Regions from separate parts of the Pseudocitrobacter sp. 2023LY-00077 genome, predicted to be linked through region 2. Evidence: predicted binding sites of a transcription regulator. Region 2 holds the regulator's gene; the other holds the start of a gene.
What was found. Region 2 encodes LexA, which represses DNA repair genes until DNA is damaged. Its sites were predicted from a motif close to TNCTGTATGTACATACAGNA; they were not measured.
Positions count from the first base shown of each region.

Region 1 (4,212 bases), on a different contig from region 2:
GTTGCAACTGGCATGGCCAAAAATTCAGGGGCAATGCCCGCTGACCTACCATCTTTTTTCTGGAGTCATTACTCGTGATTGAACGTTATTTTGTTACCGGCACCGACACGGAAGTGGGGAAAACGGTGGCCAGCACGGCGCTGCTACAGGCCGCTCGGGCACTCGGATACCAGACAGCAGGCTACAAACCCGTCGCCTCTGGCAGTGACGAAACGCCTGATGGGCTGCGCAACAGTGATGCGCTGGCATTGCAGCGCAATAGCGTGCTGCCGCTGGCGTACGAGCGGGTGAACCCGTACACCTTTGCTGAGCCCACGTCGCCACACATTATCAGCGAGGTGGAACAGCGCCCGATTGAGGCTGATGTGATGTCGGCGGGTCTTCGCACGCTGGAAGCGCAGGCGGATTGGGTGTTAGTGGAAGGGGCGGGTGGTTGGTATACGCCGCTGTCGCCCCATCTGACGTTCGCGGATTGGGTGCAACGCGAGCAGTTGCCGGTGATTCTGGTGGTCGGAATGAAACTGGGCTGCATCAACCATGCACTCCTGACCGTGCAGGCCGTTAAGCAGGCGGGCCTGCATCTGGCGGGCTGGATAGCCAACGATGTTGAGCAGCCAGGGAAGCGTCACCAGCCCTATCTGGCGACGCTGCAACGGATGATTGATGCGCCGATGTTGGGCGAAATTCCCTGGCTGGGCGCGACGCTGGTAGAGCACGACCTTGGACAGTATCTTGACCTCACAGCCCTGACTCAGGCGTCATCCACGCTTTAATCATCTGTTCATCCAACTGCGCCACACCGCCCTGGGCCACGTTTCTGCCGCGATGCAACAGGCAGAAACGGTCCGCCACGCGCTGAATAAACGGTAACTGCTGTTCCGCCAGCAATATCGTCAAGCCAATCTCCCGATTCAGGCGCAGGAGCAAATCCCCCAGCCGATGGATAAATGCGTGGCCCACGCCGCGTGTTGGCTCATCCAGAATCAGCAGCTGTGGCCGCGTGACCATTGCACAGGCTACAGCCAGTTGATAACGGTCGTCCTCCGTGAGTGCGGAGCCCTTAAGTTGTCTGACAGCATACAGAGAGGGGAAGAGCGCGTAAATTTCCGGACTCACCGTTCCGCTGCTTTCACCCGCCGCCTTGAGGGCAATCAGCAAATTCTCTTCCACGCTAAGCTGCGAAAAAATACGTTTATCCTGAGGGACATAACCGATCCCAAGCGTGGTGCGCCGCACGGGTGAAAGGGGCATTAAATCGCAGGGGGGCGAACCGGTTTGTTGCCAAATCATGCTGCCGCTTTCAATGGGTTGATGGCCGGTAATACAGTTCACCAGCGTGGTCTTCCCCGTACCTGGAAGGCCGATTAAACAGGTGCATTCGCCGGAAGCCAGTTCGAGGTCGATGTTCCAGAGCGTGTGCTGGTTTCCGTAGAAATGATTGACTGCATGCAAACTCAACATCGTGTTCTCCTCAAGCCAAAGGACAGGGTCACGAAAGAAGATTGCAATTCTCTTGCCAGAACGGGTTTTCCTCAGCATAACGGCTGATTTTTAAGAATTAACTTAAGAAATAGGGATGAATCGGAGAGAGCGTGATGCACAGCACTGGCGCAAAAAACTGCGAGTATTGAGCGAAATTTATACGAAAATGTGAGGGCTGTCACGCAGAAACCACATGATGATTTTCGCTGATAAAAATCAAAAATTAACGATAAAAAATTTTTACCCGCCGCTTTTGGGTCGATCGGCGAAAACGCCCGAGTGACAGGGGATAGGGGCTCCAGACACTTATCCACTATTCCTGTGGATAACCTTGTGTATTAGAGTTAGAAAACCTGCGGAAGGCGAGAGAATACGCGGCTTGCCAGTAAATTGATGCGAAACGCGGCTTTTCAATCTTTTCTTTTATTATCAGTAAGATGAATAAAAGCAATGGCAGAGGTTGGCGCGCGACTCACTGACATAAAAGTTTAATGACACATATTGACAAATGTTAAAACAGAAAAAGTTCTGGGGATAACCTCCTCAGGGCGTTTTTTTATCCTGCCAGAGCGCAAATTTCAGTCGCTACGCATGGATTCAGGACGGCGTAACAGTAATACCATAATGCGCTACTGTTTTTATATCCAGTGTTTTTTGTTGGCAAATTTAGCGCTGGGGAGTAGAATTAATCACCTGCCCGATCAACCCGCCACCAGGTAGCTTTGTTCATGAGTAAACCGTTCAAATTACATTCGGCCTTTCAACCCTCTGGCGACCAGCCTGATGCCATCGCGCGCCTGAAAGAAGGGCTGGAAGATGGTCTCGCGCATCAAACGCTATTGGGGGTAACCGGCTCGGGGAAAACCTTCACCGTGGCCAACGTCATTGCCGATCTCCAGCGCCCGACGATGGTGCTTGCGCCAAACAAAACGCTGGCGGCGCAGCTTTATGGTGAGATGAAAGAGTTTTTCCCCGAAAACGCCGTTGAGTTTTTCGTCTCCTACTACGATTACTATCAGCCGGAAGCATACGTTCCCAGTTCAGATACCTTTATCGAGAAAGATGCCTCGGTAAACGAACACATTGAACAGATGCGTTTGTCGGCGACCAAAGCCTTGCTTGAGCGTCGCGATGTCATCGTGGTGGCTTCCGTGTCGGCAATTTACGGGTTGGGCGACCCAGATCTCTACCTCAAAATGATGCTGCATCTGACGGTCGGCATGATTATCGACCAGCGCGCCATTCTGCGCCGTCTGGCCGAGCTGCAATACGCGCGCAACGATCAGGCATTCCAGCGCGGTACCTTCCGTGTACGTGGCGAAGTCATCGACATCTTCCCGGCGGAATCAGAAGACATTGCGCTGCGCGTTGAGCTGTTTGATGAAGAAGTCGAGCGCTTGTCCCTGTTTGACCCGCTGACGGGCCACGTTGAGGCCACTATTCAGCGCTTTACGGTCTATCCAAAAACGCACTACGTCACCCCGCGTGAACGCATCGTGCAGGCAATGGAAGAGATCAAAGACGAACTGGTTGAGCGTCGTAAAGTGCTTCTGGAAAACAACAAACTGCTCGAAGAGCAGCGGTTAAGTCAGCGCACGCAGTTTGACCTCGAAATGATGAATGAACTGGGCTACTGCTCGGGCATTGAAAACTACTCGCGCTACCTCTCTGGGCGTGGGCCGGGCGAGCCGCCGCCGACGTTGTTTGACTACCTTCCGGCGGACGGCCTGCTGGTCATCGATGAATCCCACGTGACCATCCCGCAAATTGGCGGCATGTATCGCGGCGACCGGGCGCGTAAAGAGACGCTGGTGGAGTACGGTTTCCGTCTGCCGTCGGCCCTTGATAACCGCCCGCTAAAGTTTGAAGAATTTGAAGCCCTCGCGCCGCAAACGATTTATGTGTCTGCGACGCCGGGTAACTACGAGCTTGAGAAATCCGGCGACGAAGTTATCGATCAGGTGGTGCGTCCTACTGGTCTGCTTGATCCGGTCATTGAAGTGCGTCCGGTCGCGACCCAGGTCGATGATCTGCTGTCAGAAATTCGCCTGCGCTCCGCCATTAACGAGCGAGTGCTGGTCACGACGTTGACCAAGCGGATGGCGGAAGATCTCACCGAGTATCTTGAAGAGCACGGTGAGCGGGTGCGCTACCTGCACTCGGACATCGATACTGTCGAACGCATGGAAATTATCCGCGATCTGCGTCTTGGCGAGTTCGATGTGCTGGTGGGCATCAACCTGCTGCGAGAAGGTCTCGATATGCCAGAAGTGTCGTTGGTTGCGATTCTGGATGCCGATAAAGAGGGCTTTCTGCGTTCCGAGCGTTCGCTTATCCAGACCATCGGTCGTGCTGCGCGTAACATCAACGGTAAGGCGATTCTGTACGGCGATAAAATCACGCCATCAATGGCGAAGGCTATTGGTGAAACCGAACGTCGTCGCGAGAAGCAGCAGCGCTACAACGAAGAGCACGGCATTGTTCCGCAGGGTCTGAACAAGAAAGTGGTCGATATTCTGGCGCTGGGTGAGGGGCTTGCGAAAACGAAAGGCAAAGGTCGCGGTAAGTCTCGTGGCAGCGCGCAAATTGTGGAAGCGGATCAGGTACTGACGCCGAAAGCATTGCAGCAGCAAATTCAGTCGCTGGAGGCGCAAATGTTGCAGCATGCGCAGAATCTGGAGTTTGAAGAAGCCGCCGAGATCCGCGATAAACTTCATCAACTACGTGAAT
Region 1 is NZ_JBSPEI010000007.1:243,002-247,213, forward strand. Features, by position in the region: gene bioC (malonyl-ACP O-methyltransferase BioC) at 1-82, shown strand, start outside; gene bioD (dethiobiotin synthase) at 75-773, shown strand; gene ACWWFX_RS11665 (ABC transporter ATP-binding protein) at 739-1,461, opposite strand; gene uvrB (excinuclease ABC subunit UvrB) at 2,211-4,212, shown strand, end outside.
Region 1: the regulator LexA is predicted to act here: its motif matches at 2,113-2,132, upstream of uvrB (excinuclease ABC subunit UvrB).

Region 2 (4,212 bases):
TGCTGCAACGACGGCAGTGACGTCAACATTGCCACGATATGCCTGCCTGCCAGGGCGTACACCAGCGCAAACGCCAGCGCCACAATGCCTGCCTGTCGGCAGGCCGCGCGCCAGACCTGCTGTAACTGGCTATCATCACGCGCGCCATAAGCCTGCCCGGAGTGCGCTTCCACGGCATAGGCAAAGCCATCCAGCGCGTAGGCGGTGAAGGTGAGCATGGTCATCAGTACCGCATTGACCGCCACCACATCGCTGCCCAGCCGCGCGCCAAATACGGTTAATGCGCCAAAGCAGAGCTGAAGCAGTAACGAGCGCAGCATAATGTCGCGATTGAGCGCCAGCAGGCTGCGCATATTTCCGCGCCAGGCCGTCTTCAGCATTTCAGATGTAATACCGCGTAGCACCAGCACCTTACGCGCCATCAGCAGGCCAATGAACATCGTGGCATATTCGGCAATCACCGTCGCCAGCGCCGCCCCCTGCACGTTCATATGCAGGCCCATCACCAGCCACAGATCGAGAACGATGTTCAGGACGTTGCCGACGATCAGCAAAATTACCGGTGCACGCGCGTACTGAACGCCGAGCAACCAGCCCAGCAACACCAGGTTGGCCAGCGAGGCGGGCGCGCTTAACCAGCGAATTTCAAGGAAGCGCCGCGCCTGCTCCAGCACCGTATCGCTGCCGCCGACAACGGTGAGTGCCAGATTAATCAGCGGACCTTTGAACAGTACGATAAGTAACCCTGCCCCCAGCGCCAGCAGCAGCGGTTGCACCAGCGCACGGGCAAGCCGAAGGGGATCTTTCGCGCCGAAGGCCTGCGCAGTTAAGCCGGTGGTACTCATACGTAAAAAGAGCAGCAGCATAAACAGGAAGCTGGTTGCCGTTGCGCCAATCGCCACGCCGCCGAGATAGACCGCGCTATCCAGATGACCAATCACCGCCGTATCCACCAGCCCCAGTAAGGGAACCGTGATATTGGAGAAAATCATGGGGAGGGCGAGACGCCATAATGCCTTGTCGGCAGCCGTGAAGAGCGACATGGTTAGGAACCTGAACAGAAAAGAGAACGAACAACGGCGCATGATGCGCCGTTGTTATCGGGAGAGGATTACAGCCATTCGCCGTTGCGGATCACGCCAACGGCCAGCCCTTCAATGGAGAAGTTCTGACGGCTAAGATCGACGACAATCGGGGAAAACTCGCTGTTTTCCGGCAACAGTTCAACGACGTTGCCCTGTTTTTTCAGGCGTTTTACCGTCACTTCTTCGTCGATACGCGCAACAACCACCTGACCGTTACGCACGTCCTGGGTTTTGTGCACCGCGAGCAGGTCGCCGTCCATAATGCCGATATCTTTCATCGACATGCCGCTAACCCGCAGCAGGAAGTCAGCGTTTGGTTTGAACAGTGAAGGATCGACCTGATAGTGACCTTCAATGTGCTGCTGTGCCAGCAGCGGCTCACCGGCGGCAACGCGGCCAATCAGCGGCAGGCCGGTTTCTTCTTCCACCAGCAGACGAATGCCGCGCGAGGCGCCAGAAACAATTTCAATGACGCCTTTACGCGCCAGTGCTTTCAGATGCTCTTCCGCCGCATTCGGGGAACGGAACCCCAGGCGCTGAGCAATTTCCGCACGCGTTGGCGGCATGCCCGTTTGGCTGATGTGATCCCGGATGAGATCAAACACCTCTTGCTGCCTGGTCGTTAACGCTTTCATTCCGCCCCCTGGGTGTATATACAGTTATGCTGTGAGTATATACAGTTAACGGCTATTTTGGAACCGCAAAACACACAAAATACAGGAGTTTTCGCAGATTATGCGAGCCTCAGTGGAAATGCGACCACAGCAGCACGCCCCAGGTCATCACCGCGACGAAAATCGCCAGCAATACCGCCGCAGAACCCATATCTTTCGCCCGCCCGGAGAGTTCGTGATATTCAGAACCAATGCGGTCAACTACCGCTTCCAGCGCACTATTGAGAATTTCCACTATCATCACCAGAAGGACGGAGCTTATCAGCAAGACGCGGGTAATGGCGTCAACGTCCAGCCAGCAAGCGATGATAATGGCCACAACCGAGGCGACCCCTTCCTGGCGGAACGCGGCTTCGTTTACCCACGCCGCGCGAAAACCTTTCCAGGAATAACCAGCCGCTTTGATAATTCGGGTGAGTCCAGTGGTATTATTGGCCATCAAATAGAACCTTTTAGCGTTATACGCATCAATGACAGTAGCTGTTATCGGCGGTAGAACAGAAATCCTGCTGACTTTCTGATATTCTTGCCGCGCATTTGCATGATTAACCAGAGGCTTTACATCGTTTATGTCCGGTTGGCCACGAATTTACTACAAATTACTGAATTTACCATTAAGCATACTGGTAAAAAGCAAGTCTATTCCGGCAGAGCCTGCCCAGGAATTGGGGCTCGATACGTCGCGCCCGATCATGTACGTCCTGCCTTATAACTCTAAGGCCGACTTACTGACCTTGCGCGCCCAGTGCCTGGCGCACGATCTCCCAGACCCGCTTGAGCCGCTGGAGATCGACGGCACCTTACTGCCCCGCTATGTGTTTATCCATGGCGGCCCGCGCGTGTTCACCTATTACACGCCGAAAGAAGAGTCTATCAAGCTGTTCCACGACTATCTCGATCTGCATCGCAGCAATCCGAATCTGGACGTGCAGATGGTGCCGGTGTCGGTGATGTTTGGTCGTCGTCCAGGGCGTGAGAAAGGCGAGGTGAACCCGCCGCTGCGCATGCTGAACGGCATCCAGAAATTCTTCGCCGTCTCCTGGCTCGGCCGCGACAGCTTTGTGCGTTTCTCGCCGTCCGTCTCGTTGCGCCGCATGGCCGATGAACACGGTACCGATAAAATTATCGCGCAAAAACTGGCGCGCGTGGCGCGTATGCACTTCGCTCGCCAGCGTCTGGCCGCAGTCGGCCCGCGTCTGCCAGCGCGTCAGGATCTCTTCAACAAGCTGCTCGCCTCCCGTGCGATTGCCAAAGCCGTTGAAGATGAAGCGCGCAGCAAAAAAATCTCTCATGAAAAAGCGCAGCAAAACGCCATCGCGCTGATGGAAGAGATTGCCGCCAACTTCTCCTACGAGATGATTCGCCTGACGGACCGCATTCTCGGCTTCACCTGGAACCGTCTCTATCAGGGTATCAACGTGCACAACGCCGAGCGCGTTCGCCAGCTGGCGCACGACGGCCACGAGATTGTGTATGTGCCGTGCCACCGTAGCCATATGGACTACCTGCTGCTCTCCTACGTGCTCTATCACCAGGGGCTGGTGCCGCCGCACATTGCTGCCGGTATCAACCTGAATTTCTGGCCAGCCGGCCCGATTTTCCGTCGCCTGGGCGCGTTTTTTATTCGCCGTACCTTTAAGGGCAACAAACTCTACTCCACCGTGTTCCGCGAATATCTCGGCGAGCTGTTCAGCCGGGGTTATTCCGTTGAATACTTTGTGGAAGGCGGGCGTTCCCGTACTGGCCGCTTGCTGGACCCGAAAACCGGCACCCTGTCGATGACCATTCAGGCGATGCTGCGCGGCGGTACGCGTCCTATCACACTGGTGCCGATTTACATCGGTTACGAGCACGTGATGGAAGTGGGCACGTACGCGAAAGAGCTGCGCGGTGCGACCAAAGAGAAAGAGAGCCTGCCGCAGATGCTCAAGGGCTTGAGCAAGCTGCGCAACCTGGGCCAGGGCTATGTGAACTTCGGCGAGCCGATTCCGCTGATGAACTACCTGAACCATCACGTACCGGAGTGGCGCGAATCTATCGATCCTATCGAAGCCATTCGTCCGGCCTGGCTGACGCCAACGGTGAACGGTATCGCCGCCGAACTGATGGTGCGCATTAACAACGCAGGTGCGGCGAACGCCATGAACCTGTGCTGTACCGCGCTGCTGGCGTCTCGTCAGCGTTCTCTGACCCGCGAGCAGTTAACTCAACAGTTAGACTGTTACCTGTCGCTGCTGCGCAATGCGCCGTATTCGCCGGATGCCACCACGCCAAACGTGACGGCCAGCGAGCTTATCGACCACGCGCTGCAGATGAACAAGTTCGAAGTCGAGAAAGACACTATCGGCGATATCATCATTCTGCCGCGCGAGCAGGCGGTGCTGATGACTTACTACCGCAACAACATCGCCCATATGCTGATCATGCCGTCGCTGCTGGCAACCATCATGACC
Region 2 is NZ_JBSPEI010000013.1:113,212-117,423, forward strand. Features, by position in the region: gene dinF (MATE family efflux transporter DinF) at 1-1,043, opposite strand, end outside; gene lexA (transcriptional repressor LexA) at 1,112-1,720, opposite strand; gene ACWWFX_RS17345 (diacylglycerol kinase) at 1,830-2,198, opposite strand; gene plsB (glycerol-3-phosphate 1-O-acyltransferase PlsB) at 2,329-4,212, shown strand, end outside.